DNA from 2 places in the Fictibacillus marinisediminis genome. Region 2 is predicted to be linked to the other one. Evidence: riboswitches for the same ligand, from Rfam matches in the RefSeq annotation. Region 2 holds a riboswitch; the other holds the start of a gene.
The links. A riboswitch is a leader RNA that binds a small molecule or an ion and turns the genes downstream of it on or off. The one in region 2 is predicted to bind ZMP and ZTP.
Positions count from the first base shown of each region.

Region 1: another riboswitch for ZMP and ZTP. It lies ahead of LCY76_RS08605 (bifunctional 5,10-methylenetetrahydrofolate dehydrogenase/5,10-methenyltetrahydrofolate cyclohydrolase); the one in region 2 lies ahead of LCY76_RS12725 (phosphoglycerate dehydrogenase).

Region 1 is NZ_JAIWJX010000002.1:1,565,027-1,580,793, reverse strand. It holds gene LCY76_RS08650 (serine/threonine-protein kinase) at 1-320, opposite strand, end outside; gene LCY76_RS08645 (YhjD family protein) at 374-742, opposite strand; gene LCY76_RS08640 (WYL domain-containing protein) at 765-968, opposite strand; gene LCY76_RS08635 (STAS domain-containing protein) at 1,082-1,915, opposite strand; gene abc-f (ribosomal protection-like ABC-F family protein) at 1,994-3,604, opposite strand; gene LCY76_RS23820 (hypothetical protein) at 3,725-3,847, opposite strand; gene LCY76_RS08625 (N-acetylmuramoyl-L-alanine amidase) at 3,932-4,603, opposite strand; gene LCY76_RS08620 (MarR family winged helix-turn-helix transcriptional regulator) at 4,958-5,377, shown strand; gene LCY76_RS08615 (NAD(P)H-dependent oxidoreductase) at 5,464-6,042, opposite strand; gene mgtE (magnesium transporter) at 6,313-7,671, opposite strand; ZMP/ZTP riboswitch at 7,812-7,902, shown strand; gene LCY76_RS08605 (bifunctional 5,10-methylenetetrahydrofolate dehydrogenase/5,10-methenyltetrahydrofolate cyclohydrolase) at 7,956-8,804, shown strand; gene map (type I methionyl aminopeptidase) at 9,118-9,864, opposite strand; gene LCY76_RS08595 (TVP38/TMEM64 family protein) at 9,982-10,584, opposite strand; gene LCY76_RS08590 (pyridoxamine 5'-phosphate oxidase family protein) at 10,821-11,276, opposite strand; gene hpaD (3,4-dihydroxyphenylacetate 2,3-dioxygenase) at 11,431-12,414, opposite strand; gene hpaB (4-hydroxyphenylacetate 3-monooxygenase, oxygenase component) at 12,426-13,901, opposite strand; gene hpaE (5-carboxymethyl-2-hydroxymuconate semialdehyde dehydrogenase) at 13,946-15,460, opposite strand; gene LCY76_RS08570 (fumarylacetoacetate hydrolase family protein) at 15,444-15,767, opposite strand, start outside.
Region 2 is NZ_JAIWJX010000002.1:2,397,337-2,413,103, forward strand. It holds gene LCY76_RS12700 (GntR family transcriptional regulator) at 1-347, opposite strand, end outside; gene LCY76_RS12705 (carbohydrate ABC transporter permease) at 478-1,308, opposite strand; gene LCY76_RS12710 (carbohydrate ABC transporter permease) at 1,320-2,237, opposite strand; gene LCY76_RS12715 (extracellular solute-binding protein) at 2,278-3,660, opposite strand; gene LCY76_RS12720 (DUF2512 family protein) at 4,070-4,426, shown strand; gene LCY76_RS12725 (phosphoglycerate dehydrogenase) at 4,482-5,681, opposite strand; ZMP/ZTP riboswitch at 5,808-5,886, opposite strand; gene LCY76_RS12730 (metallophosphoesterase family protein) at 6,157-6,654, opposite strand; gene LCY76_RS12735 (peptide MFS transporter) at 6,857-8,245, shown strand; gene LCY76_RS12740 (hypothetical protein) at 8,300-8,485, opposite strand; gene trhO (oxygen-dependent tRNA uridine(34) hydroxylase TrhO) at 8,594-9,505, opposite strand; gene LCY76_RS12750 (LysM peptidoglycan-binding domain-containing protein) at 9,671-10,453, shown strand; gene LCY76_RS12755 (hypothetical protein) at 10,523-10,993, opposite strand; gene LCY76_RS12760 (DEAD/DEAH box helicase) at 10,994-12,214, opposite strand; gene LCY76_RS12765 (hypothetical protein) at 12,217-12,747, opposite strand; gene LCY76_RS12770 (YppE family protein) at 12,908-13,264, opposite strand; gene LCY76_RS12775 (MerR family transcriptional regulator) at 13,328-13,837, opposite strand; gene LCY76_RS23865 (hypothetical protein) at 14,030-14,152, shown strand; gene LCY76_RS12780 (DUF2515 family protein) at 14,505-15,485, opposite strand; gene LCY76_RS12785 (glutaredoxin family protein) at 15,597-15,767, shown strand, end outside.

The DNA of each region.
Region 1 (15,767 bases), 830 kb from region 2:
CAATCATAAAGTGTTATTCCTTCGATTCGCTTTAGGATCAAGTGGCGTTCTCCATATCCGTAACAGCGTGAATATCCAGGGTGCTCCCCCAGCTGCCGGTAAACAGATATCTCTTCAAGCAGGTCTTCATGATTTCTGCCATAAATCTTAACGACTTGGTCAGGGAAATCAGGACGGACGAAAACGGCAGCATAATTGCCGCAGCCCAGAAGCTCCCACGGTTCAGGAGCGAACAGAACTTCCACAGGATCACCGGGATTCCTGCTAATTATTTTTACTTCTTGTGTTAACTCCTCTGCTAACTGCGTATACTTTTTCATGATTCACCTGGCCCGATTCCTAAGTCTCTCGCCGAAAGCTTTGAACAGCTTTGCTATTTGCGCTCTATCAGCGTACCAAAAAGAAAATGTTTCATCAGCAATTCTGCTTTATTTCGAAGATGGACGTTCGGGAATCTCATAACTTCCTGATATCCCCGGATAAAAATCTGATATTCTGTGATGTCATCCACTGGCCTTCCATCCGTTACTTTAATTTTACGGGCCATCATTTCTTTTTTCACATCTTTTAATTCAAAACTGATGGCATTCATCACATTCTCGATGAGTGTGACATACGGCTGCCTTAATTTGAAAGGAGAAACGGCAATCACTTTTAAATCACGGTTAAAGATGGTAAGCAGCATAGGATACATAATATATTTATCTACTAGTATACGATCTCTTTCATCGCCATATAACATTTTTGTTCCTCCCGATCGCCGTTCAGGCCGTTTTTCCGGCAACCGACAAAATATTAGACAGCTTAAACGTACGGATTTGTTTTCGAAGACAGCAATAGGCGGTTAACGTTTCTCCTTCACAAGAAATCGGAAAAACGTAACGCTGAGTAAACTGCCCGCCGCCAGACTGATAGATCATCATAAAGGGAGAACGTTCAGACACACAACGCATCAGCAATCGATTCATTTTAGCCACCGCCTTACCATTTATTTATTCACAGTATATGCGAACAAACGTTCTTTATGCAACTAGAAAAATATGCCTATCCTTAGTAAGGATAGGCATATACCCTAATAATATTACACGCTTTGCAATAATCCTTTCTGTCCCAGTGCCTGATGAAGGCTTCCTGCGATGGAAAATCCCTCAAAGCTAATTCCCAGAGCAACAACGGTCTGAGCAAGTTCTGGCCGCATGCCTGTCAATGTTACATCCACACCGAGAAGCTTTAAGGATGTAATCACTTGAAAAAGGTTATGGGCGACCATCGTATCAATGATTGGAACACCTGATAAATCAATATAAAGGTGCTCAATCTGCATCTCCATACATTCATTAAGAGCGATCTCCATGATCAATTTCGAGCGGTGTGTATCAATGGGACCGACGAGAGGCAGGACCCCGACCGTCTGCGTAAGGCGGACAACAGGAACAGACAGCTCTTCAAGTGCATCTCTGGCCAAGTCGAGCAGATGATGATTATAGTCCACATAGGCCACGCTGAAAGAATAAACCACCTTATCCAATAATGGATCAATAATAGTCACAGCCTTCATGACTGTATGGTTATCGTAATCATTTCTTTCCACTTCTTTTCCAATGAATTCCCAGATGATCGTCCGGTAAAGCCGTGTAGAATCGAGGGCTGTATCAAGGGACAAATTGATTTCTACCGCAATTTCCCCGCTTTTTTTTCCCCATTCTAAAAATCTTTTTTCTGATTGTTCGAGGTTTGAGAATAATGCTTCACCGATGAATTGAAACAGTTCAATGCGCCAATCGATTAAAAGCTGCTTTTGCTGGTCATTCGGCGGATTGATCCCATTCTTTATCCGATTCTGTGTTACGGCCTCAGCAAGTTCCACTTTATGCTGAACAATGCGGTCTCCCAGAGCTCTTAAGTCCTTGTCCATCGTCTACCCCTCTATCTCTCATATCGTTTATATTGTCCTATCATCATACACTATCGCAGGCTTACAATAAACGATTTCCTACCTTTGAAGCCGAGCCTCATCATAAGTGCCTAAATATTCTTTGATCTCTCCTTCATGAACCCAGGCCACACGGTTGAAGAGCTTATTTAAGAAATACCGGTCATGCGATACAGCTACCACAGTTCCGTTATATTCTTCCAGGGCATCCTCCAGGACTTCACGTGAATCAATATCCAGATGGTTGGTCGGCTCATCAAGCAGCAGCAGATTGACATCCTGGTTGACGAGCTGTGCAAAGCGAAGGCGGGTATTCTCTCCTCCGCTTAAATCCCTCACCTTCTTGAACACGGACTGTCCATAAAATAAAAACTTGGCAAGCAAATGCCTTGCTGTCCCTTCATCAACAGGAACAGCTTCGCGAAAAGCAGACAATACCGTTTCATCCGGGTGACTGTTCAGTCCGGTCTGGGAAAGGTACCCAAGTTTAACGGATCTTCCAATCTCGATAAGACCAGTGACTTCCTGCTCCCCTAAGATCGCTTTTAACAAGGTAGACTTTCCTGTCCCATTGTTGCCTACAATTGCAACCTTTTCACCAAAACGGATAAAAAGATCAACTTGTTTCAGTATCTCCCTGCCAGGATAGCTTGCCGTCACATCCAGCATAGAAAGGACTTCTTTTCCGCTTCGATCCTTCATCTGAAACGAGATTTCTGTCTTTCTGCGGTTAAGTACCGGACGTTTGATTTTCTGCATCCTTTCTATAGCCCGTTCCATGCTGCGGGCCCGTCTGTGAAGATCGCCATTGTCACCCCTGATCGCCCAGTCGCGCAGACGCTTAATGGCCTCCTGCATTTTTTTTATTCTTTTTTGCTGTTCCTGATACTGAGCAAATTCAGCAAGCAGGCGTTTTTCTTTTTCAGCTGAAAAAGCACTATAATTCCCGTGATAGAGGATCACTTCTCCGTCTTCCAGATCATAAATTTTGTTCACGGTACGATCCAGGAAATAGCGGTCATGGGAGATGATGACGACAGCCCCCTTGTATTTCAGCAAATAGTCTTCAAGCCATTCCATCGTACTTAAATCAAGATGGTTGGTCGGTTCATCAAGCAAAAGCAGATCCGGCTCCTGCAGAAGCAGGCATCCGAGCCCTGCCTTTGTCTTTTCACCTCCGCTGATGGAAGAGAATGGCTGGTCTTTTACAGCGTCAAGACCGAGGCCTTTTACGATTCCGCTAATCTTGGATTCGATGGAATACCCTCCCATTTCTTCATATGTCTCCTGAAGGCCATATAGCTGATTCAGCCATTTATCCAGCTGCTTTTCATTTGGATTCTCACTCATTTTTGCAGTCAGAGCATTTATTTTTTCTTGAATTTCATGAAGTTCAGAAAAGGACTGCATAAACACCTCATAAACCGAGGCATTATCCGATCGGACCGGCACCTGCTCCAAATAGCCCGCCGCCGATCCTTTCTTGAGATGAACACTTCCTTCGTCCGGATGCTCTGTACCCGCAAGCAGTTTAAATAAAGTACTTTTTCCGGTTCCGTTACGCCCGATCAGGCCTATCCGGTCTGTGCTATGGATTTCCAGAGATATATTATTAAATACGGTATGTCCTCCGAAGCTTTTTGTGAGTCCGTTCGCGGAACAAATAATCATAGGTAAACACTCCTCAAATTTGGTGGTTACCCATTCTTCAAATAAATTAAAAGACAAAAAACCATGGGCAAGCATACCTGCCCATGGTTGATCCGTTGATGAGGAATGGGTATGGAAAACTTACTGATGCACTAATGTTGTATGAAATTTGGACAGACTTCTCCCGTTGACAGCTATTACATGTGTAATAGAGCGTACTTCAACCGTCAGCCAATCCACCATACAACGTACACCATTCAGCATTCCTACCCCTCCTTTCATCCAAAAGTATATTTGTTCCAATTATACCATTTTTAAATTTTGTATTGCAATAGGCAGCGCGCCATTTTATGAAGATTCATCCACAAGAATAATCGCATCAAATCCTGCTTTAATGGCTTTCTGTGCTGCCTCTTCTGCATTCCCTTTTTGTCTAAAACAGCCGATTTGAACACGATAGAGCCTGTCACGCTTTTTTTCGTTAACCCGATGCACGCCTTCTCCTTCCCTTTTTATGATTTCCAATTGATCTTTTACATCCTGAAGAAAATCTTCAAAACTCTTCCCATTCCTTTTTAACGCGTTCACAGGGTCTTTCCGCCTGCCCGGATCCAGCTGAAAATGTCCTTTAATATGCAGAGTGGGATTCCATTCATAGGTTTGGCACAGCCAGGAAAAAAACCAGACATATCGTTTATATGCTTCTACCCATGAAATCTTTCCGCCATAGCATAACTCCACTCCTATAGCCCAGTCGTTCGCATCAGACACCTGTCTTCTGACATGCCAGGTTTTCTCGCGCAGCGGGATGATCATCAGGATGTCCTGATCATCAATAAATACATGAGCAGAAGCGGCTAAATGCCTGCTGTTAAAATAGTTGAAATTTTGCAGGGCAGTGGAGCCTTCATTTCCAGTATCATGGGCCACCGCGTACCTCGGTATTCTGTTGCCGCCTGGCCTGTGCCTCCACTTTTTATCAATCAGCATAGAAGTGATACTGTAACGATTCCCTATCAAACCTATCCCTCATTTCCTTTTTACCTATAAGTAGGCAAAAAAAAACAAAAGGAGCTGCCTTTACAGACAACTCCTCCGCCTTTTAATTCGCTGCGAACACCCACACCCAGTAGATGATTCCTGCGAGAAAACCAATTCCAAGCAGCAAAAACCATAATGTACTGTTTTTCATCTTCCAACCTCATTCTTATTTCATTTCCACTTCGAGGGTACCATATCGGAAACGAGAAAAGAAGTTCCAAAACAGGAAACTTTGTGTCAATAACAGATAAATGTTTGAGTAAATGGCCGCCACAGTATACTATATTTAATAGAAGCGTCAATATTGAACTAAACGTAGAATAGGTGAATGATATGAGTGATAAACGCACGGAATCTATTGCAGAGCTCGAAACCAGCTTCCAAACCGTCTTTCGGACATTCAGGAAAGACATCAATGACCTTTTTTCTGATGATGTCCCCTCCAATGAGTTCGGAGTGCTGAATCTGTTAAAAGATAAAGATTTTCTTACTGCATCTGAACTGGCAGCAGAAATGAAGGTGTCTTCAAGCCACATTACCGGAGTAACAGACCGTCTAATAAAAAAAGGTATGATCACAAGAGAACGTTCAGTTACTGACCGAAGAATCGTATACGTTAAAATAACAGAAAAAGGCCATTCTGTTGCAGAAAAACTGGCTTCCATCCGCCGGGACTATTTCAGAGAAAAGTTCTCCGGGCTCTCTGATGAGGAAATGGAAAGAATGGTAGACTACTTAAACCGAATGATTTAGTCTTAGAAACGGCAAAAACACTTAACCATAAAGTGTTTTTGCCGTTTTCAGTGCAGAGATTTTAAATTCAATTCTTATCCGCACCTTTAGAAAGACGAACCTAGGCTTCGAACGCATTGCAGCATTCTTTCTCTCTCTGATTCGGGAGAATGGATTACGTTGCCAAAATAGATGGACCGCTTGACCTCCATTCCGCAAAATTCAAAAATACTATGATCCCGCGCGAGATTCATTGCATGATGCATACCGTTCTTTTCGTAGATCTCAGAAGGCGTTCCAGTCGTGCAGATTGAAACTGCGGATTTTCCTTTCAACTGCGGAATGGGTTCTTCTCCATCCAGTTCATAAGCAAAACCGTAGCTGAATACCCTGTCAATATACCCTTTAAGCAACGCAGGCATGCCTCCCCACCAGACCGGATAGATGAGCGTAAGGCAGTCACACCAGGTAAGCAACTCCTGTTCTTTTTTAATATCAGTGCTGTACATAAAAGCCAGGGACTGTTCATATTCCTCTTGTGTCAGAACCGGCTGAAATCCAGAAGAATACAGATTTCTGACAGCCACTGTGTGCCCGCTCTTCTTTAATTCCTCTGTATATGTCTCCACCAAAGCCATGTTGAAACTTTCTTTAGCCGGGTGGCAGTACACTATGACATGATTCATCTAATCTCTCCTTCCTACATTGACACGTATACGACACTTCCATTATTAATCCTTTCACATAGTAAAAAAGATGTTTCATTACCAATATCAGGGCAATTTCTTATAAACTTTTATAAGAAGAACAACTCCTTCTGAATAAGTCTTATCCTTTTGATGTTCCGTTCAGTGAGTTCTCCAACAAGATTGTAGATTGGAAAGAAGAAGTGGACCGGCTCGTTGAAACCAGATAAAGCAGAGTAAAAACCCGCCGATCAGCCGGCGGGTTTTGTTTCATATTAGATGAGAAATAAAGATCGACGCAGTCCCAAAATAGACAAGCAATGAAAAAATATCGTTGAGTGTTGTAATCAGCGGCCCTGAAGCGACGGCTGGGTCGACGTTAAAACGATATAAAAGAAGTGGAATCAGCGTTCCTGCAAGGGTTCCAATAATAAGAGTCAAAAACAGTGAGCTTCCAACGACCAATCCCAAAATGGCATTTCCCTGCCAGAAAAAAGCAACGAGTGCGATAAGAATTCCGCAGGTAGTGCCAATGATCAGCCCGACTCCAAATTCACGGAAGATGAGGCGCCAGACGACCTTTTTATCGATGTCATTGGAAACAAGCCCACGGACCACTACAGCGAGTGATTGTGTACCCGTATTTCCGGTCATTCCAGCGATCATCGGCATGAAGAATGCGAGCGATACGACCTTTGACAGCGTATCCTCAAAAGCAGAAATAATACTTCCGGAGATAATGCCGATGAACAGGAGCAAGATCAGCCACGGAAGCCGGCGGTAAGAAGCAACGAAGGCACTGGTGTTAAAATCAATGGATTTTCCCGAAGCTGATAGCTTTTCAATGTCCTCATTCGCTTCTTCGATCAAAACATCAAGCACATCGTCTACCGTTACGATTCCAAGCAAAACATCATTATCGTCCACTACCGGAACAGCAATGAAATCGTATTTTTCAATCGTGCGAGCCACTTCCTCCTGGTCCATGTCAGCAGCAACAGAGATGACCCGGGTAAACATGATGTCTTCAATCCGGTCGTTGAGGTCTCCCAGCAGCAGATCACGATAGGAAACGACGCCGGCAAGCTGCTTTTCTTCATTAATGACATACAGATAATAAATATTTTCAGCAAATCCGGCGAACGTCTTCAGTTTATCGACCGCATCGCGAACTGTAAACATCTGCGGGATCCAGACGAACCGATTGGTCATAATCCCGCCGGCGGTGTCGGCAGGATATTGCATGAGTGATTGGACCGTACGGGATTCATCCGCCTTCATGGATGCTAGAAAATCCTGAATCTCTTCAAATGAGAAATTACTTAGCAAGTCCGCCAGGTCATCGTTTTCCATTTCATTCATGATATGGGATGATCGTTCGATTCCTAATTTATGAAGAATCTCGATTTGAAAATGGCTGTCCAGTTCCTGAATGAGAGAAGCAAGCTGCCTTGTTGTCAGGAACGTAAGAAATTTATGCCGGTGTTTCTCCGGCAGTGTCTTATAGACTTCCGCGATGTCGTATGGGTGCAGTTCGTCCATTAATTCCTGGAACTCTTTCTTTCGAAGTTCTTTTAAACTTTTTATAACAAAAAGCAGGATCTGATTTCCCGTCATTTCCTTGAACACGAATGTCACCCCCTTGATATCGTTCTTATTATATAAGAATCTCCAAGAAACTGCGAATGCAACATTGATTTTCAAAAAACGTGTTCTGATGTATTGAATCTGTGGGAAAACTTGATGTATAATCAAAGCAACATAAGAAATAAGAGGGCAGCAACTGACGAGAACGTGTGGAATTGACCACAAGGAAGCTGCAATTTTTAACCTAAAAAGCCGTTCGTCTGGGCAAAGGTAAGGAATCACTGTGTATATTCCTTGCCTTTTTTCTATTCTCAGGAGGTAATTGGATGGAAAACAAGCTAATACTCGATGGCACCCGTGTCGCAGCAGAAATTAAAGAGCAGCTAAAAGAAAGAGTTTCGTCATTAACCACCCAAGGCACCATACCCTGTCTGGCGACTGTTTTAGTAGGAGAAGACCCTTCTTCTGCTACATACGTAAAAATGAAAGGCAACGCTTGTGAAAAGCTAGGAATCCTATCAAAAAGGATTCATCTTTCAGCAGAGATTACCACGGAAGATCTATTAAACACTATCCATGAATTGAATCAGGATGAGAACGTGCATGGCATCCTTCTTCAGCATCCTGTACCTTCCCATATTGATGAAAGAGCCGCGTTTGAAGCGATCGACATTGAAAAGGATGTGGATGGTGTAACGAGCTGGGGATTTGGACAGACTTCGTTCGGATTTGGCAGCTATCCATCCTGTACGCCTGCAGCCATTATGGCCATTATGGATTTCTATGACATTTCGATTGAAGGTAAGCACGCTGTCGTTGTCGGCAGGAGCCCTATATTGGGCAAACCGGTTTCCATGCTGCTCCTTAACCGAAACGCTACCGTAACCACCTGCCATTCCTACACTCAAAATTTGAATGAGATCGTAAAACAGGCCGATATTGTTGTAGCGGCCGTTGGAAAGCCTAAGTTCATCCAAGGAGATTGGATCAAGCAAGGGGCCGTTGTCATGGACGCCGGCTATAATCCGGGCAACATTGGCGATGCTGATTACGAAGAATGCGAGAAAAATGCCGGAGCCATCACCCCTGTTCCAGGCGGTGTCGGTCCAGTCACTATCGCGATGCTGCTGAAACATACAGTGGATGCAGCTGAGAAAAAACTCGAGAATAAGTAATATAGAAAAAACTGATCCGTGAATTTTCGTGGATCAGTTTTTTTGTGGACCGCTAAGAGCCACCTAGTTTACCATAATGGTGTTTTGGCGGGTATTTTCTTCGTTTCGGCGGGTAAATGCTCTATTTTCGCGGGTATTTTCATCTTAAACAAAGCAATAGCTGAGTGTATGCTTTTCAGGCATACAACAATATGAAATCTCCCGTCTCAGGTGGACATATGCACTTACTGAAGTTATAAGATAAAAAAACACGAGGAACCGGTGCTTTTCCAGCCGGTTCCTCGTGTTTTTTTCTTTTTATTTACATTTCATATTATTGAGCCGTCAGAACGAGCGGACCTTCTTTTGTTATGGCAATCGTATGCTCATATTGAGTGGATAGCGAGCCATCAAACGTACGGGCGGTCCATCCGTCATTATCTATTTTCACATAGCGTTTGCCTGTGTTCAGCATCGGCTCAATCGTAAGGACCATTCCTTCTTTTAAGAGCGGGCCTGTTCCTTTTGTACCGGCGTGCGGCACTTGAGGATCCTCATGCATCACCCGTCCGATCCCATGTCCGATAAACTCCCGGACGACTGAAAGCCCTTCTCCTTCTGCATACTGCTGGATGGCATGAGAGATGTCTCCGATCCGATTGCCAATCACAGCTTTTTCAATGCCGAGATAAAGTGATTTTTCGGTGGCCTCCATCAGATGGCGAGCTTTTTCAGATACTTCCCCTACTGTATACGACCATGCGGAATCAGCAAGCCAGCCGTTTAATTTCACGACCATGTCAATCGTCACGATGTCTCCTGATTTCAGTTTCTTCTTGTTCGGAAAGCCGTGGCAGATGACATCGTTCACCGAAGCACAAGTGGCAAAAGGATATCCCTGATAACCTTTTTGTTCAGGAGTTGCTCCGTGTTCTTTAAGAAACCTCTCCACAAAAGCATCAATTTCAAGTGTTGAAATACCCGGCTTGATGATTTTCTTGATCTCTTTGTGGCAATTCGCCAGCAGCTGTCCGGCTTTGTGCATTTGTTCAATATCTCTTTTTGACTTATAAGTAATCATGCGTATCCTTTCCCATCCTGCAAATAAGTAAGGTGTAAACTTACTATATTCTTTGTTTATCTATTTGTTCCCAGCAAACTTGCTAAAAACAGCGCAAGGCGCAAATCAATGTTTGATTTACGCCTGATGGCTTTGTTTCATTCTCGATTCGACAACTTTTCCGCCAAGCCAGAGGACTAAGATGCCAAATACCGCGAGCCCTAGTTTCAATGGATTTTTTATCACATCCAAAAAATCATAGCCGATGAAGGAGATGATGGCGATCATTACGAGCTTCCCAAGAGCTACGGATAAAACGAATGTCTTTTGGTTGATCCGGGACAAACCGGCAATGACATTGATCAAAGCAGAAGGCGTAAATGGAAAACAGTAGATGAGGAAGAGTGTGCCGAAACCACGGCGTTCCATCCATCCCAGCAGCTTTTCAATCTTATGATGCTTTGTAATAAAATGAAGAAATCTTTGCTGGCCCAATTTCCGTACCAAAAAGAACACAATCATCGAACCGATTACTGCGCCCAGCCAGGAAAAGAGGGCTCCCAGCCAGAATCCGTAAGCCGCAGCGTTTCCAGCTACGATAATGAACAGCGGCAATACGGGAATAATGGACTCAAGCAGCGGGAGAAGCACGCCGGGCAAGAAGCCTAAGTCCCGGTATTGCTCTAAAAAGTGCAGTATGTTTTCCTGCGAAAGATAAGTTTTCCACTCACTCCAATTCATAGCCCGGTCTCCCTTCTATATAGCTATCATCGTTTCCATTTCGGCCTTTATTTAATCTCATTATGACCATCTAAATTATCGCCAAAATTAGACAGACTTTTCACCTAGTTTACCATATTCACTAAATTAGTCCTAGTAAGCACGCAACAAAAAAACCATCCATTCTGAAGTGACCCCAAAAAGTTAGACAGCTTTTTGGGGTCACTTCAGAACGAACGGATCGTTTTTTCGCTATCTTATTTCATTAGTGCTTCGTATACCTGCAGATCGAGTTCTTTTGCCTTTTCCGCGTTCGTGGTCTTTTCATACTCCGGTTCCTGAACAATCTTTGCTCCCCAGAACATACTTTCAAAGACATGATCGATCACCACTTCAATCTTGGCAAGCTTTAGTGGCACACCTTCCATTTTTTCCTCTAGAACAGCAGCTTTCCCATTGATGGAATACACGCTCTCCAGTCCGACAACGGTTAAGACAACCTGTGGATTCTTCTTAATGTTAGCCACAATTCTCGAGTTGTTCGTTACTGTAAACCTGATTCTTTTTTCGTCACAGCTTTTTACCCATGATATGGCAGAAATTCCTGGGGCCTTCGTTTCTGCATCAACCGTACCGAGCAGCACAAGTTTCTCCCCCTGCAGATATTCAAAAAGTTCTGTGGAAAGCTGAGCAGGTATTTCCGGTTTGGCCATTTGAAAGTGCTCCCTTCTTCATCCGAGAATTTTTATGTACCATTCTATCTTCTCATAAACAGGTTTGGTTAGTAACGGATGCAGCAAGAAATTTCAAAAAAACTGTCATAAGATAACTACTCTTATGACAGCTCTTCTCTATTTTCACGCTGAATCATGTCACAAAATCGGGTTTTTGCTGAGCAAGAACGGCTTTAGACTGTCCGACAGGCAATCCGCTCTCCTGCTGAATAAATTCCGTTGCTTCTTCAAACCAGCTGTCAGGTGCCTTATGCCCCCAGAACGTCTGGCGCCGGGGGTCATTAATATCCCATTTAACCGGCTCAAAATCAGGGTCGCACGTTAAATAGTCTCCATTATATAGTTCCAGCCGGTTTCCATCTGGATCCCGAATATAGAGGAAAAAGGCGTTCGATAAGCCATGGCGGCCAGGTCCCCTTTCGATACAGTCGGCATATCCCATGCTTGCCAGCACATCACAGGAATGAATAAGGCTCATGGGATCAGAAAGCCAGAAACCGACATGATGCAGACGGGGCCCTTCTCCATTCATAAAGGCGATATCGTGGACAGACGGTTTGCGATGGAGCCAGGCAGCCCATGTTCTGTCGTCCTCTGTAGCCGTATACTCTGAACAGCGGAAGCCAAGTTCATCAGTATAAAAAGCGACAGCCTTCTCCACATCAGGTACCATACAGTTAACATGGTCAATCCTCTGGATACGTGCTCCCTTGTATAGATCGTACTTTTGCAGGCAGCGTTCCACCGTTTCCATTTTTGAAAAGAATTCAAGCGGCATACCAGAAGGATCTGTTGCCTTAAGAACACGGCCCAGCGCTCTTTGCTTACCCGCCTCCTCCCACTGCGTAAAAAGATTTCTTTCTTTGAAAAGTCTCTCAATCTTCTCAAGATCTTCTTGATGCCAAACTTTATACCCGATGGAATGGACACCTGGCTGATCCGCTTTCTTCAGTACGAGGCAATGATGACAGTGTTCTTCCAGGCCCCTTAAATAAATGTGCTGCCCGTCGCTTTCCGTCTCAATAAAGCCTAACGCATTGACATAGAAATCTCGGGAAGCGTTCAAGTCGGTCACGTTCATGACTATCCGGGCCACTCGAATGATATTAAAGTCCATAAAGCACCTCCTTAAATACGAGCATAGTTGTGGTCGGCGGTTTTCACTCGGCTCAAGAATTCCTGGACCATTTGTTTGTACGGTTCCTTGTTGAAGCCATCATAATAAATGTTGGACATGCGTGCAGGATCGCCAAAAAAATAATATTCGTAAAGCGCCTGCCTGCCGCCAAAGGAGCTCATGCAAACATCCCATGCAAGCCTGAAAAGCTGTACCCTTTCATAGCCATTGATGTTCGCTCCCTGTGTGTAGCGGTGTACGAGTTCCCCGATGTCTTCCGCTTCAAAATCAGACTCTGTCGGTATCCCCATTAAGCCGGATGCCCCTAAGATTCGTACGATTTCCACCATCCGCTGATACATTTTAGGGAACCAGTTTCGAGCTGCATTGAGCGGAGCAAAATCCGGGGTCATGTTTCCATAGGCATCAAGGGATGCATTTTGTTCAGCACGGAACAGATGAGATTTCATCGTTTCAAGAATGAGCATGACCTCTGACGCTTTTTCTTTTACGTGCGGAAACACATCGATGCCGATCGCATCCATAATGCTTAAGATGATGCCCAGAACGAATTCCGTTTTTACCGTATTTTTAGCTACTACCTGATGGGCCATATGCACGATCGCATTTGTTTCCACGTACGTACGATTACAGATGTCAGAGCTTCCCCCGACAAACACACGGTCCCACGGAACAAGCACGTTATCAAACACAACGATCGCATCGCTCTCTTCAAATCTTGAACTCAATGGGTGATCCCACTGGTTTCTTCCTTGGTCAAATGATTCACGGCACAGGAACTTCAAGCCTTCTGTGTTGTTGGGAATCGCGAAAGCCATTGCGTATGGATCATCCTCAGATGCGGCTTTGTTCAGGGTAGAAGGGAACACGACGATCTCGTCCGTCACACCACCCAGCGTGGCTAACAGACGCGCCCCTTTTATCACGATTCCCTCTTTGTTCTTTTCTACGATTCTTGCAGACAGAAAAGGATCCTTTTGTTCTGATTGTTTTTTCGAACGGTTTGTCTGCGGATGGATGAGCGTATGTGTGAGGCTAATATCGTTTTCACGGCAATAGTGATAATAGTTTCTGGCGTTCTCCGCAAACATCGGGTCTCCCTGAGCAAAAAACGAGTCTGCTGTACCAAACGCCATGACACTCGTATTCAAGTAATCTGGTGTGCGCCCCATCATTCCGCCCGTGTACCGCGCCCATTCTGTAAACATTTCACGGCGCGCGATTAAATCGTCCTTGGTTTTAGGCGCGATAAAAGATAAACCGACTTTATCTCCTGTTGTATCTGAGGTGTAGAGCATTTTATCCGCTTTTTCATGCTGGAGATCGAATAGATTGGCAATCGAACGTACCACGTTCCGTAAGGCAGGATGTTCTGTTACATCTGTTACTCGTTTTCCATGAATCCAAACGTTGTTATTTGCCGTTTTTAAACCGTTGATATATTGTTCTCCCGTGCGTGCAGGCAATGTCATTCCCTCCCGGATATTAGTAGCTTGCCAGCGTTCTGGCCTCAGGCGTTGGTATTCGCTGAAGCAGCTATGTTCTTTTTTCCGAATTGCTGAATATGGTGATCACCGACGGCCACATGAACGACTTTCATTTCTGTGTAAAATTCAAAAGCATAATGCCCGCCTTCTCTTCCAATGCCGGATGATTTAGAACCTCCAAATGGTATTCGCAAATCACGAACATTCTGTGAGTTCACCCACAGCATTCCAGCGTCAACGGCACCCGCTACACGATGACCTTTTTTCATATCGTTCGTCCAGACATAGCCTGCAAGACCATATTTCACATCATTGGCCATCTCGACCACTTCTTCTTCTGTCTGAAAGGTCATCACCGTTAAGACCGGGCCGAATATTTCTTCCTGTGCCACCCTCATGTCATTCTTCACATTCAACAGGAGGGTCGGCGGAATAAAGTTGCCTTTGGAAAGATGCTTTGGCACTTCAGCAGCATATACCTCACTGCCTTCATCCTCAGCAATTTTCAGATAGCGTTTTACATTTTCGTAATGATCCTTATGAATAAGAGGGCCTACTTCGGTATCTGGATGGGAAGGATCGCCAACAATAATGTTGAGAACTCTTTTCTTTAAAGCGCTGATAAAGGTTTCACTTATAGATTCCTGAACAAACAGTCTGGAGTTCGCCGTGCACCTCTCACCATTGAAAGAGAAGATCCCCCATACACACGCATCAAGGGCACGTTCAACATCACAGTCGTCAAACACAATGATTGGTGATTTGCCCCCAAGCTCCATGGAGAAGCGTTTAAGAGAATCTGCTCCATTCCGCATAATTTCCGAACCTGTCTTCGTCTCACCGGTAAACGAAATCAGCTGTACATCCGGATGTGCGACCAATGCTGCACCGGCAGTCTCGCCAAACCCATGAACAATATTAAACACACCTTCCGGAAGGCCTGCCTCATGAATAATCTCTCCAAGCTTGTTGGCCGTCAGCGGCGACCATTCAGCGGGCTTGAGTACAACCGTGTTCCCCGTAGCAAGAGCCGGGGCAACTTTCCATGTTTCAAGCATGAACGGTGCGTTCCAAGGAGTGATTAAGCCTGCTACACCTACAGGTTTCTGGATGGTGTAATTGATAAATTCATCGTCCACATGATAGGCTTCACCGACCATTCTGTTCTTTACCATCTCGGCATAAAAACGGAAGTTGTCCGCAGCTCTTGCAACCATTTTCTTCGTCTGTGAGATCGGAAGGCCGGTATCCAGGGACTCCAGATGTGCCACCTGCTCAATATCCCGGTCGATGAGGTCCGCGATCCTATGAATGTGTTTCAGCCTATCACTGAGCTTCATTTTTCCCCAGGTTCCTGTTTTGAAGGCCTCTTTCGCCGATTTAACGGCCGAGTCGATTTCTGTTTTTGTTCCTTCTGCTACGGGATTAATCGCCTCATTTGTAAAAGGATTGATATTTGTAAACGTTTCTCCTGATGCTGAAGGTACAAACTCACCATTTATATAATGAAGGACGGTTTTTTCATAGCTGCTGCTCATGCTTCATCCCTCCTGCCGCGGTACCAGTCGTGCGGCCATCAAGAATTTTATTTTCCAAACTTCCGATATAATCGATTTCAAGCCTTACTGTATCACCTGGATGAATGTGAGAAATCCCCTTTGGAGTCCCTGTCCAGATGATGTCATTCACTTCAAGGGTCATAAAGGAAGAAATGAACTCGATCAGCTCAGATATGGTGTAGATCAAATTCTTTGTGTTGCCCTGCTGTCTCAGTTCACCGTTTACATAGGTTCTTAGTTCGAGATTGTTAGGATCGGGGATATCCGCCGCATCGACAAAATAGGG
Region 2 (15,767 bases):
ACGAAACAGCGATGATTGGCTGCTTCTTCAATACTGGAAACCACTTTTGAAACATAACTGTCATCCAAGTCAGGCACAATCAATCCGACTAAAAACTTGTTCGTTTCTTTTACGTCATTTTCTGGGTTGTCTGTTGAATCTTCAGACACAAAGGTGCCTTTTCCGCGCTGGCGAAACACGAGTCCTTCACTCACTAGTAACTCCAACGCCTTCTTGCTGGTTATACGGCTAACTTGAAAGGAGTCTGATAGTTCTTTTTCAGAAGGTACCCGATCTCCTGCTGCATACTGGCCATTGATAATATTTTTCTTGATTGATTGATAGACTTGCTTGTATAAAGGTTCCATGTTACCACTCCAAAAACAGAAATATGCATACTATATCTGGAAAACAGTGTATACATATTGATTATACCTGAAAGGTCTGACAATTCTAACGGTTAACTCCATCTTCGAACCTGCCTGCTTCCACTCACAGTCACCCTTTGGAAGCCCCGCCCAGGCTAAAGCCTTGAGACATAAAGCGCTGTGAAAAGATGTACAGAACAATCGCCGGGAAGGTATACAGAATGGAAAACGCGGCGAGTTTACCGTACTCTACCATGCCAAAGTTACCAAAAAACTGATAAATGGTAACTGAAGCAGGAAGCTTCTCTGGAGACTGAATGAGAATATACGGTACAAAGAAATTGCCCCAGCTGCCTGAAAAGGTAAAAATGCCGACCGTACAGATACCTGGAATCATCAATGGCGCGACAATTCTTTTCAGTCCCTGCCATACCGAGGCACCATCAATCCAAGCTGATTCCTCTAGCTCCAGTGGAACAGCATCCATGAAGTTTTTCAGCATCCAGATCGCATAAGGGAGTCCGGCTGCTGTTAAAAAGAACATCGTCCCCCATAGCGAGTCTTGAAGTTTCATATAAATAAACAACTGATATACTGGCACCATAACAGCCGTAATCGGCAGCGAGGTCATAAAGAGAATCGTAAACATAAAATGCTTTTTATATTTCATCTGATAACGAGAAAGTGGATAAGCAGCCAGCCCTGCCACCAGCACCACGAGCAGGCCTTGCCCCAAAGAAAGAAGCAATCCAATGATAAACGCCCGTATGTTTACCGGATTGGTTAGGACGCTTTTAAAATTATCCACCGTAAAGGCAGTTGGAACCTTAATGGAGGAGTTGGCATTGGGATCGACGGATGCGATAAGCACCCAAAGAAGCGGAAGGAGAAACAGAACACCTATCACCGTTAAAATGATGTATGGCAACGTTCTTTCCAGCTTTATGGATTTTCTTTTCATCGATCTCCCTCCTAAACTTTGACTTTCATCGATTTTAAATACAGAAGGCTTACTAGCACACCGATTAATAAAAGAATAAGTGAAATGGCAGTACCGTAACCAAGCTGATAGTTGACAAAGGCTTGATTGTACATAAAGATCGGCAATGTTTGTGTTGATGTGCCCGGCCCTCCGCCCGTCATTGCATAAATTAAAGTGAATACGCCTAAGGTTTGAAGCGTAACGAGGATCATGTTCGTAACAACAGAGCCTTTGATCATCGGCAGTACGATCTTATAAAGAACCTGGAACCGTGAAGCACCATCCACGACCGCCGCCTCTTCAATACTTTTTGGCACATCATCCAGTGCGGCCTGAAAAACAAGCATGGAAAACGCGGTGCCGTGCCAAATATTAGCAATAATCACACTCGTCATCGGAAAGGTAAAAAGCCAGGCAACCGGTTTCAAACCAATCTGCTGCAGAATCATGTTCAACGTCCCGCTGTCATTTAGAAACGCTACCCAGCAGAAAGCAACGACAATTTCTGGGGTCACCCAGCCGGCAATCACGATGATACCGATCACCCGGCGGAATGCCGGATTTTTCTCTTTCATGAGCAGGGCCAGAATAAATCCAAGAATTTGCTGGCCCACGATGGCTGAGAACAATAAATACACAATCGTTTTGATCACGCTGATCCGAAAGTTGGGATCCTGAAACATGTTCACAAAGTTACTGAAGCCCACGAATTGGGTCGCTTGCGCCTCACTCCCTGTCAGAGACAGGTTGGTGAAGGCAAAATAAAAGGTTAAAAGGATCGGCCCGATAAAAAAGATGAGCAGCAAGATCCAGGAAGGCAGTAAAAAGAGAAGCGATGTTACTAACTTTTTATGGTTGCTTTTATGAGGTGATGAAGTTCTTCCAACAGATGTTGAAGGAGAAACCACAGGGTTTGCATCCAAAGAAAACACTCCTTTTCAGAAAACGTTACCTTTCGATCACTTTGTCTTTGCCTACAACACGTGTTACATTTTTCTGATAGTTTTCAACTGCCTGTTTTGGCGATGATTTTCCGGTAACCACATCTTCCACCGTTGATTGGATGACTGTCGAAACAGAAGGATACTTATCGACAGACGGTCTGAAATGGGTGTGTTCCAGAAATTCAGTAGCCTCTTTAAACATCGGCAAGTTTAAGTATTCCGATTCTTTTGATACGTCTTCGCGCGGAGAAAGGTTGTTTTCTTTTAACAATAATTTTAGGTTATTTTCTTTAGTAGAAATGAATTTAATAAATTCCCAAGATAGATCTTTGTTATCTGATTTTTTTGGAATGGAAAATGCCCATCCTCCCGACATTGAGGTTTGTCCAGGCTCTTCACCGTTTTGGGTTGGCATGGCTGTATAACCCAGTGTTTTAAATGCATCCGGCCATGGTGCGGGTCCGTCTTTTCGGTAGTTTCCTGCCTGCCAGATCCCGTCTAAACCTATCGCAAGCTTTCCTTTTGGCATCAATTGAGTATAGGCAATGGTGCCTCCCTGGCCGTTTAGTACTTGTGACAAGTTTGGACCCAGTTTTTCTTTATAAATGGTATCGATGAATGTATACGTATCTAGCAGTCCCTGACTGTTCACGATCCATTTTCCCTTGCCCTCATCGTATAACGGATCTTTTGTACCATACAGCAGCATCTCGAACGTTTGCATGGAAGTGCCTTCACCCGTGGCTTTGCCAGAGTTCATCCACAATGGAATAACACCTGGATCCTTCTTCTTAATGGTTCTAGCCGCCGTTAAGATATCGTCCCATGATTTTGGTTCCCATGGTACCGGCAGCCCAGCTTTCTTAAAAAGCTCTTTGTTGTACCAGAGGCCTCGCGAATCGGTATTAAAAGGGACACCATACGTTTTGCCGTCCTGGGCTTTAACACCATTCTTAACATTGTCGATATATTGATTCCACTCATCCCAGCCTTTCAGCTTATCGTCCAAGGGTTCAAGATAGCCCGCACTCGCATCCGAATTCACCATAAAAGTATCTTCCGTGACGATATCTGGCGCTGACTGATCGGACTTGAGCATTAGAGCAACTTTGGCAAAATAATCGCCTTCCGATGCGCTGATTGGAGAGAGCTTGATATTCGCTTTTGGATGCTCTTTTTTAAACTCTGGAATAATGTCATTGTTTAGCCAATCGGTCAGTCCTTTGTTCGTTCCTCCCCCATCTCGGAACGTAATGCTAATCGTGTTGCTGTCTCCCGACTTTTTGCTCCCCGAAGTAGAATTGGCATCTGAACAAGCCGAGCTAAAAAGAACACTCCCAGTGATAACCGAAATTGCGGCCAGCTTTTTGTAGCTTTTTACTCTCATTTCCAACACCCTCCTCTAATTTTTAAAAATATTCGTATGTAGGTTCTTAGAGGTAAAGATGACAGCGCTTACAATAAAATCTAAAAAAAGTCTCCTTTCTGAATTTTCAGTAAATTGGTTACACTATTAACTTAATTGATATACCTGATATATGTCAACATATTATTTGATATATCTTTAAAAAATGTCTGTTAGTCAATGTTGTTGATTTATGATGGGGTGTGATTGAACCGCCAGCGATCACCCCTTAATATGTTTTACAATCAACATTATGCTTTAACAAAGACTTAAAAAAAGAAATAAAAAAGAGACATCTCTGCCTCTCAGTCAACACTTCTAACTCTCAATATTTTTTGCTGAATTGAGACAAAAGATCGTGGTTACAATATCAGCAGACAGGAGGTTAAATATGACTAGTTTGATCATAAAACTTATTGCGATTCCCATTGTTTTATTCGTCGCTGCTTTTTTCTTTCCAGGTGTACATTTCGAGAGTTATTGGCAAATCATTGTGGTGGGAATGACGCTTGCAATTCTTGGAGTCGCAGTCGAATACTTTGTCCTTCGCAAAGGGGCTCTTTGGATCAGTGTATTCATTGATGTGGCGGTATCCGGTATCATTTTCTATTATGCCTCAAACTTTCAATGGGAAGCTTCTGTTACTTGGTTTGGCGCTCTGTTAACAAGTGTCTTTCTGGGAATCCTTGAATTTTTTACACACCGTTATTTATTGGCTTCTCATAAAGCTCATAGCGAACCCATATAAAGAAAGCCTCAATTCCTTAAAGGAATTGAGGCTTTCTTTACAATTCTATTTGTTATTAGATCAAACGGGTTGTAATGATGCCGTCAATTTGTTTGATCTTATTTTCTAAACCAGGGATTACCTCGCCGCTTACCTTATTGTCAATGTCAATCATCGTATAGGCGTATCCTCCTCGGCTTCTGTTCACCATGTCAGCGATGTTCAAATTATAGCTTGATACTGCCAGTGTGATCTGGCCCACCATATTCGGTACGTTTTCGTGGAAAGCTGCCACTCGCAGCTTTCCTGTATAAGGAAGGGAGGCATTTGGAAAGTTTACGGAGTTTCTGATGTTTCCGGTTTCTAAAAATTCCTTCACCTGTCGGGTCGCCATAATGGCACAATTTTCCTCTGATTCTTTCGTGGAAGCTCCAAGGTGCGGGACCGGAACAGTATTTTTCATTTTCAGCACATTTTCATTCGGAAAGTCAGTAATATATTGGCCGACGGTTCCATTTTCGAGTGCGATTTCCATATCCTTTTCGTTCACAAGCTCTCCGCGAGAGAAATTTAATATATGGACTCCCGGTTTCATAACATTGAACGCTTTCTGATTAAACATCTCTTTTGTATCAGGCGTTAAAGGAACATGTACTGTAAGATAATCTGATTCGGCAAATAACTGTTCAAGCGTCATCGCACGCTTTACATTGCGGGACAGGTTCCAGGCTGTATCCACAGAGATGAACGGATCAAACCCAATTACATCCATGTCTAAATCAAGCGCATCATTCGCTACAAGTGCACCGATTGCACCTAAACCTATTACACCCAACGTTTTTCCCTTAATTTCTTTTCCAAGAAATTGTTTTTTTCCTGCTTCTACAAGTTTTGGAATTTGTTTACCTTCGCCTTCTAAAGACTTTGTCCATTCCACACCGGCAAAAAGGTTCCTGGATGAAGCCATTAATGATGTCAGTACCATTTCTTTTACTGCGTTCGCATTAGCTCCAGGAGTGTTAAAAACAACAATTCCTTGCTCAGTACATAGTTCAACCGGAATATTATTAACTCCCGCCCCGGCCCGCGCAATCGCTTTGAGTTCATCTCCAAATGTTAAAGAGTGCATGTTAAAGCTGCGAACAACGATCGCTTCAGGATTTTCACTGTCGTTGTCTATAACATAGTTGCCTTTGCTGAATACCTTCAGACCGCTTTCCGCTATGTTATTTAAGGTTTTGATGGTTTTTCCTTTTTCTAACGTGATTGTCGTCATTTTGTTCTCTCCTCTTTTTTATGATGGTTTTCTCTTTAATCCATTACCAAAAGTAAAGCAGGAAACTTACGAATCACCCTATACTTCCTCAAATAAACAGAAAAGAGGTAAGGGAAAAAATCTCCTTACCTCTGCCCAGGCGAACGGCTGCGACACTATGTGCTCCCTCGCGGTTATCCGCGTTTCGCCAGTTACACATAGCCTTTTAATTTGTTTTATACTAACAAACTTTCAGTCAGCTATCAACACCTGTATATTAAAAATTCAAACATTTTATTTAGAGACTCTCGATTTCTCTTCATGTATTCTCTTATGGTGAAAATATAACCCTCTTGAACGGAAAAAGTGCCAACATTTAATGTTGGCTTTTTTTATATGAACTATTTTAACGTTTTACGTTTTTAGTTCTAGGCGTTCAATCCCATTGTTTGAATTTCGGCGAGAATAGGAGTAAACTGCTTATTAGTTAACAATGTTAAATTTTATCTTTATAAAAGATATGCTTAGCTTTTAGTTCCTGATCAATTGAAAGGATGCCGTGAGAAAAATATTTTTCTCTACGTTTATCAGTTGGTGAACCTGGGTTGAACATAAGAATCTCATTAAACATATAGTTCTTAGGAATATGAGAGTGGCCAAAAATGATGCAGTCCACTTTTTCATCCTGAAAAGCAGTGATCGCTCTTTTCTCAGTCGTCTGTTTCTTTCCATGTCCATGAACAATGCCTATTTTGTATCCATTGATTTCAAGGATGAGTTTCTCACTTAGAAGTTCTTTCATTTCCAGTCCATCCACATTTCCTGTCACTCCTTTGACAGGTGCATAGGATTGCAGCTCATTGTATAAATCTAACGTCTGCCAGTCGCCAGCATGGATAATGAGGTCGGCAGTTTCCAGGTCACACAGGAGCCTTTCAGGCAGCTTTTTGGACTTTTTGGGCATATGGGTATCAGCTATCACGACAATTTTCATAAAAAATTTCTCCTTCTTTTTCACACTTGGTCATTTTTTCATAGGCCGTAATCCTCAGTAATATCAAGGAAAGCGCTTTTTTGTGAAAATATTCATTATTTTCACAATTGAATTATAATAGCTTTTCCATTTAATTGTTATTGACTACTAAATATTTAGTAAATTAAAATATTTATAGATTAAACAAATTGGAGGCATCATGATGGAAGCAACTGTAAAAGTGGAGCAGGACATTCAGCTCCAAACAAAAAAGAAACATCCACCTGGATTATACTTGCTCTTCTTCACTGAAATGTGGGAGAGGTTCAGCTATTATGGCATGAGAGCCATTCTTGTCCTTTACTTGACTAAATCGCTGATCAGCGGTGGTCTAGGTATAAGTGATAGCGTGGCCATGAGTATTTATGGCTTCTTCACCGGTGCTGTATACTTCACACCAATGATAGGCGGATATTTAACAGACCGATTCCTCGGCAAAAGACTTGCGATTACCATAGGCGGTGTCACAATGGCGATTGGTAACCTGGTATTGTTTGCCAATCAGAGTAAACCTGCATTCTTCGCTGGACTGGCATTGTTGATCATCGGAAACGGCTTCTTTAAACCAAACATTTCTACGCTTGTTGGTGATCTATACTCTAAAAATGATGCCCGTAAAGATGCTGCGTTCACTATTTTCTATATGGGAATCAACATTGGTGCATTTTTCTCTCCACTCATTGTAGGATTCCTTGCTGAAGACTTCTTTAAAACAACAGTTAATGGTGTAGAGCATTTCGGATTTAAATTTGGATTCTTGGCGGCGGCCATCGGAATGATTATCGGCCAGCTCCTGTTCAACTTTCTTGGAAACAAATTCTTAGGCGACATCGGCAAAAAGCCGGTTGGAGTTGCTCAAAATACTGTCAGCGATAATGTGAAAAAGAAACCTCTTACTAAAGTGGAGAAAAACAGAGTGAAAGTTATCGTGATTCTGACGTTCTTTGTTATCTTCTTCATGGCAGGTTTTGAACAAGCAGGAAGCTCGTTAACCCTTTATACGGACAAGTTCATTGACCGTACAGTATTTGGATGGACGGTCCCAACTTCTTGGTTCCAGTCACTTAACCCATTGTTTATCGTAATCTTTGCTCCAATCATCTCTATCTTATGGGTTAAATTATCAAAATCAAAACGTGGAGACCTGCCAACTCCTACGAAAATGGCAATTGGTATGATGCTGCTTGGTGCTGGTTTTGCTGTTCTTGTTCCTGCTCTTATTCAAACAGGAACCGGCGATTCTTCAGCAGTTAAAGCAAACATGATCTTCATGGTACTGACTTATTTCCTCCATACGATCGGTGAGCTTTGCTTACAGCCGGTTGGTTTGTCCATGACCAGTAAACTCGCTCCAGTTAAATTGGCTTCCCTTATGATGGGTGTCTGGCTTGCCGGATCTGGTTTTGCCAACATCCTTGCCGGACAATTGGCTTCTACTACTGAATCATTAGGATACTTTGAAGTATTCATGATCATCGGCGGAGTTACCATCTTCCTTGGTCTTATACTCCTAAGCCTTTCTAAAAAACTTGTGAAAATGGCATCTGAATAAAACATGTAAACACGCAAACAGGCAGCCTGACCGGCTGCCTGTTTTTAATGCGTACTAATGCTTATTTTGAAGTTCAAATTCTTTCATTCTGACTTCTGCTGCTTCAGCTTTCTTCAGTTCCTTTGTATGTAACTGTTTAAGAAATTTAACCGTCATCCACGCCAGAATCACAAAAATGATGAAGATGAAGACAGCTGGCAGAAGTTCAAGCTTATTTTCCGGGAATTCTACATCAATCATTGAATACACACCTTTCTTGATGTCTCTGCCTATATTATACACCTATTGCAAACGCCTTCCAGTATAAAAAAAGTACCCTCTCTAAATCAAAGGGTACCCGGTACTCATTTAGGCTTCAATCGAACGGTTTTCTTTTACATAGCGGTTGTCCTTATGGTCTCGGCAATGAGTGCTGCATGCCCGCTTATGCTCGTGCTCACATTCTTCACACATGAGCAGGTGTTTGTTGCATTCCGGATTGCCGCACTTCAAATAGCGTTCCTCAGGCTTGCCGCAATGATAGCATGTGCCTACTACCTTTTCTGTACCTGCTCTGTTGACCGGTACTGCGATGCGCTCATCAAAGACATAGCATTTTCCGTCCCAAAGGTCTCCCTTCACTTCTTCATCATAGCCATAGGAAATGATTCCGCCCTCTAATTGGGAGACATCCTGAAACCCTTCTTTTAATAAGAAGCCCGAAAACTTTTCACACCGTATGCCTCCGGTACAGTACGTCAGCACTTTCTTGTCTTTGTACTGGCTGAAATTTTGCCTGATCCAGTCTGGCAAATCTCTGAACGTTTCAACATCAGGCCGGATGGCGTCTTTAAAATGGCCAAGGTCATATTCATAGGTGTTTCTGGCATCGAGTATAACCACATCCTCCTGCTGCATTGCTGCATAAAAATCTTTTGGCGCAAGATGATTGCCTGTCAGCTCATTCGGGTTAACATCGTCATCCAAGTTTAGGTTTACAATCTCTCTTTTCAATTTAACTTTCATCTTTTTAAATGCGTGGGTTTCAGACGGCTCGATCTTAAATACGATATCGCGAAACCGGCTGTCATTTTTCATATGCTCTATATATAAGTCCGTTTGATCGGTCGTTCCAGATACCGTTCCGTTGATCCCTTCATGCGCGACAATGATCCTTCCCATTAATCCTATCGATTTACAGAATTCAAGATGCTCAGCAGCAAATTGCTCTGGATCTTGAATCGTGATGTATTTATAAAACAGCAGCACTTGGTAACTCATTAATTTTCACTCCATTAGCTTAGTTTCAACTCAACTATCATAACAAATTTTACTGCAAAAAGGCAGATTCTATTATGAAAACGATTTCCCTTTGATTCCCAGTTGTTTTCATTTACTGGATGTGTGAATATTTGAATTGTGAGAATCATTTAATAAGGAGGAACTATGTTTTTTAAAACGGCCGCATTAAGTCTTACCGCTTTTCTGAGTATGACGACTGCCACTTTTGCAGCAAGTCCATATACTGCAAAGCCGGGAGACTCCATCTATAAAATTGCTCAAGCCCATCAGACAAGCGTTAAAACTATAATGAATATGAATCTATTGCACCAAACGATGATCTATCCTGGACAAGTCATTTATATTCCTGATCATTTAGCATTATATACCGTCCGCTTCGGAGACACCCTTTATACCATCTCAAAAAAATATGGACAAAGCATCCAAGCTTTGATTCTGGAAAATCCGCAAATCAAGAATCCCAGCTTGCTATATCCCGGGCAAACGATTGAGCTTCCAGCAAGCAACAAAACAGAAAGTCAGACTTTCAGCCAATCGGCTCCAAGCCAGCAGGTTAATGTAAGCGCTAACGCCAAAGAAGTGGCCAGCCTCGTTAACCAGGAACGGAACAAACAAGGGCTCTCTCCGCTTACTCTCAGCCAGAAACTAAGCAATGTCGCCCAGATCAAAGCAAAAGATATGGTGGAACGGAATTATTTCTCCCACACCTCACCAACTTACGGCTCGCCTTTTGACATGATGAAAACATTCGGCATCTCTTATACAGCCGCCGGTGAGAACATCGCTGAAGGGCAACGTTCCCCCCAGCAAGTGATGCAGGACTGGATGAACAGTACAGGTCACCGTGAAAACATTTTAAGCAGCAAGTATAGCCAGATTGGCGTCGGGTACTACAATGGTGCCTGGGTCCAAATGTTTATTCGATAAAAAACGTTAGATTCTCACAAAAAAAGTCCAGTACTGTTTGATCAGCACTGGACCTTTTATATATGAGCTTTAGGCGACACCCGCATCATCCATGCGAACAGAAACCGCTTCATAATGATGTTCCAAAGAAATCCTTTTTATTTTGTTGAAGAATCCATCAGGCACATCCCTGACGAGGGCCTTTGCAATCTTCCAGGCCTGAACTTCAACTAACAGTTCAATCTTTCTTTTTTTCAGTTCATCTTCTGTATCATCGTACAGTTCCACTAGCTTTTGCAAATAGGGATCTGTGGAATGGCCCGCTTCATGAGCAAAGATGACCAAGGCATACTCCAGCATGACATCCTGTTCAGGAAACATCCACTGGCACTGAGATTGAATTTCTTCCAGATACAATGTTATCGAATGGTCTCCGGCATTATATTTCCCGCCAATGTTTCGGTCGAGCGGACATTTGGCCTCGATCTGAACATCAACTGATAAGTTAAAACGTTCCACCATTTTATTGATTTTATAAATTAGTTTTTCATTCTCCAGCAATTATTTCCCCTTCTTTTTTGTAAAATTTTGAGTTCGCTGGGGCGCTGACTTTTTGGGCGGCCTTTTTTTGTCCGTTTTTTGCTGTGTACTATGCGACTGCGGGACAAGATGATCTCTTTTAAAGACCATTTTTTGAGGGTCGGTGTCCATCTTCTTCGCCCATTTTACGAGCACGTTCTCTTCTCTTTCGGTCACTAGAGAAATGATGGTTCCCTCTTGGCCCATCCTGCCTGTTCTTCCTGACCGGTGAATGTATTGTTTTTCTGAATCTGCTAGGTCAAAATGTATAACGTGTGTAAGTCCGCTAATATCCAATCCACGCGCAGCTAGATCTGTTGAAAGAAGCAATGCATGATCACTTGCACGGAATTCTCTCATCACTTTTTGCCGCTCTTGTTTGGATGCTTGTCCAGAGATCACCCCTACGGTAATGCCTCGGTAAGCCATTTTTGCAGCAATCTCTTCAAGACGCATGCTATCACCAAAAAACACGATAGCCTTCATGTTCGAATGGTGTCGAATAATCCGCCTGAGATTATCTATTTTATCACGTCTTTCAGAAATCAGGTAAAGATTCTGCACTTTTTTTGCAGCAGATGAATCCCTTTCAACCTTTATGAAAAGAGGCTCATTCATCCATTCCTTAGCGAGCTCTTCCGATTTTTTTGAAATGGTCGCTGACACAAAAACAAGCTGGCGGTCTTTCATCGTCCCTTTGACAATATTCTGAACCTCGTCCATTAATTCCATATCATAAACGACATCTGCTTCATCCACTATAATCGTCTTCACCTCATGAAGCTTGAGCTTTTTATTTTTGTAAAGCTCAAGAATCCTTCCCGGTGTCCCGATGATATACTGTGGCTTCTTCTTTAGCTTATCGATCTGCCGCTGTACGTTTACTCCGCCGATCAGTGTTGTTCCTGAGATTCCGCTTCCTTGAGCATATTCCTGGAAAACGGTATGAATCTGCATGACCAGTTCTTTTGTTGGCGCAATGACCACTGCCTGTACAGAAGATGAACTGCTGTCTATGTTTTGCAATACCGGCAGACAGTAAGCCAGTGTCTTGCCTGTTCCAGTCGGAGATTCAACGATTAAGTCTTTTCTTCCTAACATACTCGGCAGCATCTGCTCCTGTACGGGAGTCAGTGTTTCAAACCCCGCATTTTCCCAATTCTCTTGCAGGAAAGGATGCAACTCCTTTAATTGTGTAGTCATACTCATTTATTTTCCCCTTTATGAAAAATTTGTTTACATGAAGCCATCATGCGTTCCAGGTAATCCTCTAGCTGTTCACTGTTTTCTTCATGCAATTTGCTGTCTATGTTTATTAAAATTTCATTATGGTAGCTGCCTCTTGGCAATCCATAGATATATGAAACCTTTTGAGAGACTTCACCGTACGGATCCCATATCCTTCTTAAGGTTTCACCGAGCTCTGAACACTCTGCTTCAATATCCTGCACCGTTAAATAATAGGTCACAGAAAACCTGCATCCAGTATTCTCTGTCTCTCTTTCCATTATTTCATCTGCAAGGTCTTCTAAACCTGCTGCAAGCTCAATTTTTGCTTTTACTCCCTGTCCTGTTTTTCCTTTTATAAATACTTCTAAATTGTATTTTCTGCTGAGAGATGCAAGATCAACCAGATCACGGCGGTTCGTAACCTTTAAGTGACCGTCAAAATCAAGGTCATAGACCATGCCTTCCAGTATAATTTTTAAATTTTCATAGATCGTGGGATCAATCATGTAAGTACCTTCTTTGTTTTATAGTCTTAAAATACGGTACGTGAAATTATATATGGCACTGGATGAATACATTCATTTTACCTTCATACATCTCCGTACGCTACTCTTTCTCTTTTTTTGAAACAGACAAAATAAAAAAGACGGCTTGGTTTTCCGTCTTTTACGAATGCAGCCGTTCCAGCATGGTACTCAGGACGTAATCGATGGATTTGACCATCTCGGTGAACCGTTTCTCCTTCGTATCCGGCTGAAATGCAAATACCGCAATAAACTGTAAGTTATCAAACGTGTCATTAATCTGGTTAACGTGAATATATTTTGGCTGGTTAGCGGCTACCCATGGCAAGGAAAGGTTCTTCCACTCTTCCGCCATCGCGCGGATCCGGTCGGTAAACGGCTTGACCTCTCCATAAAAGTCTACTTCATAGCCTTCTTTTTTTGTATTTTCGATATACTGATCAAAAGCTTCCCGATTGGCATCTAAAAGCTCTCTCGTTAATTGATTTAAGCGATCCATAATTCACCCCTGACCCTTCTATCCTACCAAAATAAAGGATAGAATGCACGTGGTTCAATAAGGTTAAAGGGTAAAAAGACTCACGAGCCAATTCCTCCGGGGTTTTTTATATCCAGCGGTCTCTTCTGTGCCCTGCGGCATCTTCAGCAGCTTCACTTCGATATCTTCAATCTTCTCTTCAATTTTGATCAGACGCTTCATCATGTCATCCATCTCTGTAGCATGCTGAAGAACTTGATAGGACAATACGTCGTCTGCCTTTTCTTCGATCTTTTTTTCCAGCTTTTCGATCTGTGCCATCAGACTCTCGAATCGTTCATCAAACCTCTGGGCCTTCACCGGAGCCACTGGAGATTTTACCTGAGCAGCGATCTGGATATCGTTCATGAGAAGCCCGGCGTCCAGCTGCTTTTTTATCTCACGCAAATCTTCTATGTCTTGCTCAGAGAACAGATAATGACCATGGTCATTTTTTTGGCAAGTAAGATTGAAATGTTTGACCCAGCGCTGAATGGTAGTGGGATTGACACCAAGTTCTTCCGAAACCGTTTTTGTTTTAAACACCATTTCCATTTCTAATTCCCTCCCCGTTTTCTTATATGGTAGTAATTCCGTCCCTTTTTTTGATTCCCTTCATAGGTGACAAAACTAGAAGCGATTCGGCAAAGAAAGTGATATTCCTTAAAAATATCCTCCTTTCGACACTGTTCACTCCGTATGAAACAGGTCCTCCTGCCTAACACTACAATCAGGAGGTGAACGATTATGGAAAAACACGAAAACAGCCTGGAGCAGGAGCAGGAAAAAATGACAAACGCACCTGAACAGGAAAAAGAAACAGGACACGGCGACAAAAAGCTGGAAGGCCCCAACTATCCGGCTACATAATACGAAAGGCTGAAACGGCCGTTCAGACCCGACAAGCGCTGGAGTTCTTGAGCATAAAACGCTTTTTGTTTTCTGCTCAAGAGCGAAGCGACTCGAGGGTCTGGCCGTTGAAGCTGGATCAAGAAAGGCTGAAGCGCCTGGTCAGAGACGAAAGTTGGTGGAACTTTTACAAATCAGCACGCTCTTTGTGTTGAGATGTAAAAGTGAAGCAGCCGAGTCTCTAGGCGCCGAAGCTGGATCAAGAAAGGCTGAACCACTCGTTCAGGCTTTCGGCTATTTTCAAACCATTCTTACTAAACAGCAAAAAAGGTGATCCTGCCCGCTTTAACAGCGGAAGCCAGATCACCTTTTTTCATTCCAAATTCCTATCTTTAAACAGCAGTTCTTCCAATAGGATTCCGATCTGAAGCTCCAGCTCTTTTTTGTGGTACCACTCCGTCAGGTTGATTTGCCGAGGGATAGAAAAGGATCGATAATAGGTATCCAGGTTCTTTACTCGTTTACTCCAGTCCGGCAGGGACGGCCGGCCGTGATCTACGAGCGGATAAATCAGACGGAGCAGCTGCGGCAGCCTTTCGCGGTTCGGATAGACGTACTGCTCATAATCGCGGCGTGAGCCTGTATGGGGAGTCATCTGTGCAAAATCATAAAACAATGTCTGATACGGAGATTGAAACAGCAGCCATGCGAGCCTTCTTCCGAGCAGAATGCGATTTTTAATCGTACGGAAACCGTGTACAGAAAAGCCGAACACATCTCCCTCTAATGTCGGAAACAAAACTGTACTGAAATGGAGCCAATTCTGGAGCCGATAGGGCATGGAAAGAAAAACTCTCCGGCGATAAACAGGATGATCGATGACCGGGCGCTGGATCAGATGCTGTTCATTGATGATCAACGATGTCCATAGCCTCTCTTCGTCTCCCATTGACCAAAACCGAAGCCACTCTCTCTGCATAAACTTAGAAACATTGAGCATCGGAAGCAGTGAGAACAACGGCCGGCCGGTCTCTTTGCTTTTTTCATAAAGAAGGAGCTGCGGATAGGCATCCGAAAAAATCAGCCAATTCGCCCGCTCATACGTAAAAAAAAGCAGATGGCGGTATTTTGGGTGAATGGATCTCCTCATCCATTCACCCTCCAGGTCACACATGTTGTAACCAGCATTTCTTGATACGATGGAAGCCAGAAAAGACCATTTGACCTCTGGGTGTTTTTCATAAAACTGCTGATAAAATACGGTACGTGAAATATTATCTCGGTTCCCTTTTTCTGTTTTTAGCTGAATCTCTCGGATCAGCTCTGATTCTATCCATTTTTGTTCCTGGCTCAACTTTTCCCCTCCTTTTAACCTTATCGTTCTACAGCGCTGCCTAAAATATTTGTAAGCTCTATAGAAAAACGGTAAAATAAGAAGATAAACATATGGTTTGGAGGCATGAACATGGAGCAAAAGGTGATCATCTATACACAGGAAACCTGCCCGCCATGCTTTGCAGAGAAAGAATGGCTAAAATCAAATAACATTTCATTCGAGGAAAGAGATATTCGAAAGAATTCCCAATATATGAATGAAGTCATCGGTTATGGAGCAAGTGCTACTCCTGTTACCGTG